DNA from 2 places in the Acidovorax sp. PRC11 genome. Region 1 is predicted to be linked to the other one. Evidence: predicted binding sites of a transcription regulator. Region 1 holds the regulator's gene; the other holds the start of a gene.

What was found. Region 1 encodes FNR, which switches genes on or off when oxygen is low (the NO sensors DNR and NnrR bind a similar motif). Its sites were predicted from a motif close to TTGATNNNNATCAA; they were not measured.
Region 2: Q9R47_RS21780 (DUF3079 domain-containing protein) is a predicted target of FNR. The motif match lies at 2,281-2,294, and genes of this name have one in related genera.

The regions. Positions count from the first base shown of each region.
Region 1 covers NZ_JAUZUQ010000016.1:27-4,437, forward strand. Annotated here, with positions in the region: partial or broken gene Q9R47_RS17360 (sulfite exporter TauE/SafE family protein) at 1-550, opposite strand, end outside; gene hemN (oxygen-independent coproporphyrinogen III oxidase) at 597-1,979, opposite strand; gene fnr (fumarate/nitrate reduction transcriptional regulator Fnr) at 2,174-2,893, shown strand; gene Q9R47_RS17375 (hypothetical protein) at 3,015-3,302, opposite strand; gene Q9R47_RS17380 (FixH family protein) at 3,370-3,675, opposite strand; gene ccoG (cytochrome c oxidase accessory protein CcoG) at 3,774-4,411, opposite strand, start outside.
Region 2 covers NZ_JAUZUQ010000028.1:8,448-12,858, forward strand. Annotated here, with positions in the region: gene pbpC (penicillin-binding protein 1C) at 1-154, opposite strand, end outside; gene Q9R47_RS21775 (methyl-accepting chemotaxis protein) at 274-2,079, opposite strand; gene Q9R47_RS21780 (DUF3079 domain-containing protein) at 2,347-2,565, shown strand; gene Q9R47_RS21785 (hypothetical protein) at 2,617-2,763, opposite strand; gene Q9R47_RS21790 (MG2 domain-containing protein) at 2,760-4,411, opposite strand, start outside.

The sequences.
Region 1 (4,411 bases):
CCGAGTAAAGCAGGCCGCACGGCATCAGGGCCCAGGCAAGGCCCGCCGCCGCCACGCCGCCCGGCGCGCGCACCACCGGCCCGAGCCGGGCCCATGCCGACCGGCCGGCGCGCTCCACCCAGGCGGGCTGCCGCGCCTGCAGCGCCATGAGCACGCCCCAGGCCAGCATGGCCACGTGCAGCAGGGTCCACGCGGGGCGCAGCGCGGCGGATTGCTGGGTGAGCCAGGCGAGCCGGTCCATGGCCAGCGCGGCCGTGGCGCCGGCCAGCGCGTAGCCGGCCAGGCGCGCGAGGTGGAACCACGCCGCCCGCACGACACCCCCTCCCGGGCCGGCAATGCCGGCACGGGCTCCGGCAGCGCCCCCCGTCTGCGGGCCGGCCACCGGCGCCACGGCCATCCACTGCACGCGGCGCCCGTCCCGGCGTCCTGCGCCCGCGCCCGCGCCCGCGCCGCCGATGATCGCGCCGCAGGGTGCCGCGCACATCGCGAGGCAGTGGGGTCCGCCCGCCAGTCCCATGGCGAAGGCCGTCCAGATCAGGGCATCGGGCATGGTGCGGCTCGGCGGTGCTCGGTCGCTCGAAGGCGTGCGCGGCGGCTCAGATGATCCGCGAGAACCGGGCGCGCGTGCGGTCGGCCTGCAGGTAGCGGTCGAACACCATGGCGACGCCGCGCACGAAGAACCAGCCCATTTCGGTCACCGTGATGCCATCGTCGCCCAGCGTGACCAGGCCGTCCCCGGCCATGCCGCCCAGCACTTCCAGCTCGGCCGCGAAGTAGCGGCGGAAGTCGATCAGCCACGACTGCTCCATCGGCTCGAACAGCACTTCGCCCTGGCACATCAGCGCCATGATGACCGAGCGCCGCACGAGGTCGTCGCGCGTGAGCGCCAGGCCGCGCACCACCGGCAGGCGGCCCTGGTTGATCAGGTCGTAGTACTCGTCGAGCGTCTTGGCGTTCTGGCTGTAGGTGGCGCCCACGCGGCCGATCGCCGAGACGCCCAGCGCGATGAGGTCGCAGTCGGGCTGCGTGCTGTAGCCCTGGAAGTTGCGGTGCAGCCGTCCCTGGCGCTTGGCCACGGCCAGTGCGTCGTCCGGCAGCGCGAAATGGTCCATGCCCACGTACACGTAGCCCGCGTCCTGGAAGGCGTTGAGCGAGCGCGACAGCATCGAGACCTTGGCGGAGGCCATCGGCAGCTCGGCCGACACGATGCGCCGCTGCGGCTTGAAGCGCTCGGGCAGGTGGGCATAGGCATAGAGCGCGATGCGGTCGGGCCGCAGCTCTGCCACCTGGGCGAGCGTGCGGTCGAACGATTCGGGGGTCTGCCGGGGCAGGCCGTAGATCAGGTCCACGTTGATCGACTCGAAGCCGATCCGGCGCGCCTCCTGCACGAGCGCGAACACCTGCTCGGCGGGCTGCACGCGGTGCACGGCCTTCTGCACGGCCGGGTCGAAATCCTGCACACCGAAGCTCAGCCGGTTGAAGCCGAGCTGCGCGAGCCTGGCGAGCCGCTGCGCGTCCACCGTGCGCGGATCGACCTCGATCGAGTATTCGCCGCCGGGCACGAGCGTGAAGCTGCGCCGCAGCATGTTCATGAGTTCCTGCAGCCCGTCGTCGCTCAGGAAGGTGGGGCTGCCGCCGCCGATGTGCAGCTGGCTCACGGCCTGGCCCGGCGCGCAGTGGGCCATGTGCAGATCGATCTCGCGGCTCAGGTAGCGCAGGTAGACGTCGGCGCGCTCGGGATGGCGCGTGATGATCTTGTTGCACGCGCAGTAGTAGCACAGCGATTCGCAGAACGGGATGTGCACGTAGAGCGAGAGCGGCACGGCCTTGGCGGCCGAGCCGAGCCGGCGCTGCTGCAGGGCCAGCACGTACTCGTCCGGGCCGAAGGCCTCCACGAAGCGGTCGGCGGTCGGATAGGAGGTGTAGCGGGGCCCCGGCACGTCGAAGCGGCGCAGAAGCTCGGGAGTCACAGCGTTCATGGTGCGGAATTCCTTGTCGGTCCACAATGTGCACCAGGTGCCGCGCCCGCGTCCTTGACATCGGTCAAGCATTTGGAAGCGTGTCGCTGCCACAATTGACGCATCACAGTTGTATGCCACATTGACCGCGTGTCCACTCCGTACACGGCAGTCGTGCAGTGGCCGGAATGCCTCGAAGGGAAGGCCACTCATCCATGAATCCTCACACCATCAAGGTCGCCTGTTCGAACTGCAACCTGCGCGAACTCTGCATGCCGCTCGGCCTGAACGACCAGCAGCTGCAGCGCATCGACGACATCGTGGCCACGCGCCGCAAGGTCAAGCGCGGCGCCACGCTGTTCCGCAACGGCGAGGCCTTCACGTCGCTCTTCGCCATCCGCACGGGATTCTTCAAGACCTGCGTGGCCACCGAGGACGGGCGCGACCAGGTGACGGGCTTCCAGATGGCCGGCGAGATCATCGGGCTCGACGGCATCGTGAGCGACCACCACACCTGCGATGCCGTCGCGCTGGAGGACGCCGAGGTCTGCGTGATGCCTTTCGACCGCATCGAGGAGCTGTCGCGCGAGGTCACCGCGCTGCAGCACCACGTGCACAAGATCATGAGCCGCGAGATCGTGCGCGAGCACGGCGTGATGCTGCTGCTCGGCAGCATGCGCGCCGAGGAGCGCCTGGCCGCGTTCCTGCTCAACCTCGTGCAGCGCCTGCATGCGCGCGGCTTCTCGCAGTCCGAACTGGTGCTGCGCATGACGCGCGAGGAGATCGGCAGCTACCTGGGCCTCAAGCTGGAGACCGTGAGCCGCACGTTCTCGAAGTTCGTCGAGGAAGGCATCGTCGAGGTCAAGCAGCGGCACGTGCGCATCGTCGAGCCGGATGCGCTCAAGCGGATAGTCAACAGCCAGGCTTGCCACTGACATCCCCCTGAGGCGCCGGTGGCCGGGCGAAGCCCGCTCCACGGCGTCTGCCGGCATGGCCTGCTCCGCGGCCTTTTGGCGGGTGAGGCAATGCGTGTTCGACGACCGTGCTTTGTGCGCATCACTGCATGAACTTGCCGCATTCCAGCGGGCGCTCCCCCGTGGGCACGGGGCAGCGGTTGAGTTCGAACGGCGACATCGACAGCAGCGTGGTGAGCGCGCCCGAGAGCATGCACAGCGCCCAGAACACGAAGAACGCCACCGTGTAGACGCCCTCGCGCGAGAGGGCGAGGGGCTGGTCGGCCCAGTGCAGGGCGGCCGGGTCCACGAAGGCGAACACCACCATTTCGATCAGGCCGGCCACCAGGAAGGCGGGCCAGGCGATCCACATCAGGCGCTGGGCTTTCATCGCGATCTCCTCCTTTGCGTTGCATCTGCTGCTACCGGAAGCGGCGGCCCGCCGGGGCGAGGCCACTTCAGCGCGGCTGGTCCTGCTGCGGCGTGGCGGCGTGGTTGCGTGCCTTCATCGCCGGCTCCATGCCGGCACGCGCGCGTTCCCGCGCGAGCGTGCGGTTGATCTCGATGCCCTGGCGGTAGTAGTCCTCGGCCACCACCGGGTCGGGCTGGCGCACGGCGAGCCATGCGGTGGCCGTGCCGGCCACCACCACGATCGCGGGGCCCGCGATCACCATCCACACGTGGCCGAACTTCCACCAGGGTTGGGCTGCCGTGCCGGCCGCGCTGCCGCCGGCCGTCGCCGCTGCATGGGTTGCTGTCGTCATGATCTGGCTCCTTCTTCCTCGTCGCGCGCCCATCACACCATGCGGTCGCGGGGCACGCCAATACCGAATAACACCAATCCCCACCCTCTGCATGCCGCTCAGCGCGGCACGAGGAAGATGGACTTCTCGCGCACGTGGGCATGCGTGCCCAGTGCCTCGATGTCGAACGCCACCGGATGCGATCCCGGCGCGGCCGAGCCGTAGGGGATCTGCAGCCGCACGGCCACCCAGCGCGACTGCGCCGCGCCGATCTCCAGTTCGGCGTCGGACGCCACCACCAGCCCTTCCATGCCCGTGGCCGCGATGCGGTAGCGCTGGGGCGCCTCGGTCGCGTTCATGATCTGCAGGCTGTAGACGTTCTCCAGCCGCCCGCCCGCGACGATGCGCGAGAGCGCCGCGCGGTCGCGCACCACGTCCACCTTGAGCGGCGTGCGCAGCGCCAGGCTCGTGATCATGCCGGCGCTGAGCGCCACCAGCACGGCGGTGTAGATGAGCACGCGCGGCCGCAGCACGCGGCGCAGCATCTGCGACTGCGTCCAGCGGTTCGCCACGCCGTTCTGCGTGGAGTAGCGGATGAGCCCGCGCGGGTACTTCATCTTGTCCATCACGGTGTTGCACGCATCCACGCAGAGGCCGCAGCCGATGCATTCGTACTGCAGGCCGTTGCGGATGTCGATGCCCACCGGGCAGACCTGCACGCACAGAGTGCAGTCGATGCAGTCGCCCAGGCCCTTCG
Region 2 (4,411 bases), on a different contig from region 1:
AGCAGAGCGCGAGCAGCAGAAGCGTCAGCGGCAGCGCGGAAGCGAACGGCAGACGCGGGCGCAGCGGCAGCGACGGGCCGGTGGCCGGGCCCCGGACGGCGGTACGAAAGCGGGAGGCGATCCCGGATGTGCGGGCGGCAGTGCGGCGGAACATGTCGGACCGCAGGCTACCACCAATGGCGCCGAAGAGAAGGCCGCCGCGGACAGTCTGCGGCGGCCCGAAACCGGCCCGGGAGGAAGCGGCGCCCCGCCGCTACGGCCCGGGAATGCCGGTCAGAAGGATTCCCAGTCGCCCTGCGCGCCCTGGCCCGCGAGAGCCGGGTTGGGCCCCATGCCGTGGATCTGCGGGGCCGCCGGTTCGCGCGGGGCCGCAGACCGTGCGGGCGCGGCCGGCCTGGCGGCCACCTTGCGCTGCGGCCGCGCGGCCGGTGCGGGAGCACGGGCCGCCAGTGCGGCACGCGCGGCGGCGGTGTCCGCGGCGGCCGACGCGGCGGTCGCGGGAGCCGGGGCGTGGGCGGCCGTGTGCGTCGCATCCAGGCGGAACACGCTCACGGCCTGCACGAGGTCCTGCGCCTGCGACCGGAGGCTGGAGGCCGCGGCGGCCATTTCCTCGACCAGCGCGGCGTTCTGCTGCGTGGTCTGGTCCATTTCCGTGACGGCTTCGCCGACCTGAGACACCCCGGCGCTCTGCTCGCTGCTCGCCGCGCTGATCTCGCCCATGATGTCGGTCACGCGGCGGATGCTGCCCACCACTTCCGTCATGGTGCTGCCGGCCTGGTCGGCCAGTTGCGCACCGCTTTCGATGCGCTCCACGCTGGCGGTGATGAGTTCCTTGATCTCTTTCGCGGCGCCGGCGCTGCGCTGCGCCAGGCTGCGCACCTCGCCCGCCACCACCGCGAAGCCGCGGCCCTGTTCACCGGCCCGCGCGGCCTCCACCGCCGCGTTCAGCGCCAGGATGTTGGTCTGGAACGCGATGCCGTCGATCACGTTGATGATGTCGGAGATGCGGCGCGAGCTGTCGGAGATGCCCTTCATGGTGTCGACCACCTGCGAGACCACCACCCCGCCCTGCTCCGCCACGCCGCTGGCGGCCTGCGCCAGCTGGTTCGCCTGGCGGGCGTTGTCGGCGTTCTGCGACACGGTGGAGCCCAGTTCCTCCATCGATGCGGCCGTTTCCTCCAGCGCGCTGGCCTGGCTTTCGGTGCGGGACGACAGGTCCGAATTGCCCTGCGCGATCTGCATGCTGGCCGATGCCACCGACTCGCTGCCCTGGCGCACCTGGGACACCACGCGGATGAGCGACGCGTTCATGTCGCGCAGGCTCTCCAGCAACAGCCCGACCTCGTCGCGCGCCTTCACCTCGATCTGCTGCGTCAGGTCGCCGGCGGCCACTGCCCGCGCCACTTCCACCGCACGGCCGATCGGGAGGGTGATGGAACGCGTCACCCAGAGGCCCAGGAGCACGGCGACGACCGCGGCCAGGACGGTGCCGGTGACTTCCACCATCAGCGCCGTGTTGCGCGCGGCTTCCGCTTCGGCCATGCGCACTTCCAGCAGATCGTGCTCGGTCTTGGAGAATTCCGCCTGCACCGCACGGAAGCCGTCCATCGCGGCCTTGTCGCGCGCCCGGCCGAATTCGGCCACGAAGGCGTCCAGCGGCACGGTGCCCGCATCCACATCGCGGCGCATCGCCTGCAGCGACTGCATCACTGCGGCGAAATCCGCCTGCCGGGCGCGCAGCACCTCCAGGCGCTTTTGCTGCTCCGGGTTGTCGGAGGTGAGCGCGCGCAGCGACTGCCATGCCGATTCGAACGCCTCTCGGCCCTGGTTCCACGGGCCGAGGAACGACGGATTGCCCGACAGCAGGAAGCCGCGCGCCCCGGTTTCCATGTTGACCACGCCGAGCATCATCTGCTGGGCGCCTTCCAGCACCTTGTAGGTGTGGATGTTCATGTCCCCGGCAGCCTTCAACCGGTTCTGGCTGGTGATGGCCACGCCGATCACCACCAGGAAGATCGCAATCACGCCGCCGAACGCCAGCGCCAGCCGGCGTGCCAGGGGCCAATGGGAAATGTTCATGAAAGTATCCGCTTTCGTACAGCGATGCCGCGCACGACGAGGGGCCGACCATCAGCACCCGCTGCGGTCCCTCCGCAGCAACAACCCGTCATGGGAAGCACTGCCGAGATACTAAATTTACAACTTGATGCGATTTGTAGGCAAGGAACTTACATCACTGTCGACTTCGGTCCGGCACGTGGCGCCGGCTGCACGGCAGGTTTGATGCACCACAAGCCGCATACCCGGCGCGGGCCCCACACTGGTGCATCAGGAGGCACGCCCACGATGCAGCGCAAATTTCCCGAACACCCCGCCCATCCGGAGCGGATCTGCTGGGGTTGCGACCGCTATTGCCCGACCGAGGCGCTCGCGTGCGGCAACGGGTCGGAGCGCACGCAGCACCCTGCGGAGCTGTTCGGCGACGACTGGCTCACGTGGACGCCGCCCGGCAGCCCGCCGCCAGGCGCGGCCAGCGCACCACCCGGTGGTGGAAAAGCGCGCTGAACGCCAGGGCCCGCCGGGCCATGGCGGGGCCGTGTTCCAGGTCCTGGCTGCTCACGCGTTCGGCCGGTCGCCCGCGATCCACCCATCGTACGCATCGGCATCGCGCACCGAGACACCCGGCGTGGCCTGCATGAGCCGCAGGACCTCGGCATGGTCCTGGAGCACCATCGCGCGGATCGAAGGCGCATCCGCCGTCATTTCGCCGCCTGCACCTTCATGCGCGCGTTGGGCGTCTCGCCGAACATCTCGGGTGCGTACATCGCCTCCACGCGCGTCGGCGGCAGTGCGAATTCGCCGACGTTGTTCAGGCGCACGGTGTATTCGGCCGTGAGCGATCCCTTCGAGACGTACTCGTAGTAGCCGCGCCAGGCCTCGAAGCTGCGCTCCTCGAAGGCCAGCCAGCCGCTGCCGCGCTGTTCGCCCTGCGTGGCGATCTCGGAATCGCGGCCCAGGCCGTTGCCGAGGATGGTGGCGCCGCCCGGTATCGGATCGGTCAGCACCACCCAGGTCATGTCGGCGGTGGACGTCACCTCCAGCTTCACGCGCAGCACGTCGCCGCGCGTGTACTGGCCCGCCACCGCCTGCTCCACGGGCGTGACCGTCTTCTTGACGGTGTAGCCCGCGGAGAACGGCGCCTTCAATTGCACCGCGGCCACCGACTGCAGCGTGAGCCAGGGTTTGCCGGTGCCCTGCTGGGTGACGCTCAGCGTCTCCTTGCCGCCCGCGGCGCTCCAGGGCAGGAACATGCCGTTGTGGGTGAGGTTGCCGGGCGCGGCGGGGGCGCCGAACCACGTCGTCTGGTGCGGCGCGCCGGCGGCGCTGGCCGTGGTCACGCGGCCGACCTTGCTCCAGTCCACCGTGGCCGTGTTGCCGCCCATCGCGGCGCGGGTGGTTCCCGTGACCGGCGTGGCCTCGAACTTCGCGCTGAATTTCTCCAGCGCCAGGCCGCCCCACAGGTTGGCGGTGGTGGTGTGCCACGCCCCGCCCTGCTGGCGCGCGATGAAGCCGTTCGCCAGCCGGCCCATGTCGTCCTTCCAGGCCGGATCGTCCATCACCGCCAGCATCAGGCGCGCGGTGTTCACGTCGCCGTTCTGCATCAGCCACCACCAGTAGTCGTCCTGCTCGGTGCTGAACACCAGCTTCGTGCCCTGGTAGGACAGGCGCGCCTTGAGGATCTGCGTGGCCTCGGCCAGGCGCTGCTCGCGCTGCGGTGCATCGGGCACGCGGCGCAGCACGTTCAGCCAGTCGATCACGCTGTGCGTGGGCCATTGGTTGGGCGCCACGGTGATGGACGAGAGCATGCGGCCCGTGGCCTTGCCGTAGCGCGAGAGCGCCTCGATCGCCGCGAGCTTGCGCATGTCCAGGTCCTTGCGCGGGCTCCAGAAGTCGCGCTGGATGCGGCCTTCGACGAAGGCGATCAGGCCGCGCTCCATCGGCGCGCGCACTTCCGGAGACAGCGCGAAGGCCGGGTCGAGGGACGAGGCCTCGTGCGTGGCCGCGAGCAGGTAGGCGGTGAGCGTGTCGCTGCCGCGGTTGCCGCTGCCCGCCTGCGGCGGGAAGTAGCTCGCGAGGCCGTCGCCGTCCAGGTAGGTGGGCAGCTGCCCCACCACGGTCTGCCAGAGCTTGCCGTCGCGCAGGCCCACGGCCTTGCTGGTCTTCTGCTCCAGGCAGATGAACGGGTAGTTGGCGAACCAGTCGCGCACGCCCGGCAGGCCCTCGGCGAGCTTGGGCTGCAGCGACATCTTCAGGCCGCCGCGGCCGGGGATCGCGTCCGCGGGCGGCTTCACGTCGATGCCGAAGCTGCCGTCCACCTGCACGAGCGTGGCCTGCTGCACCGTGAGCGGCA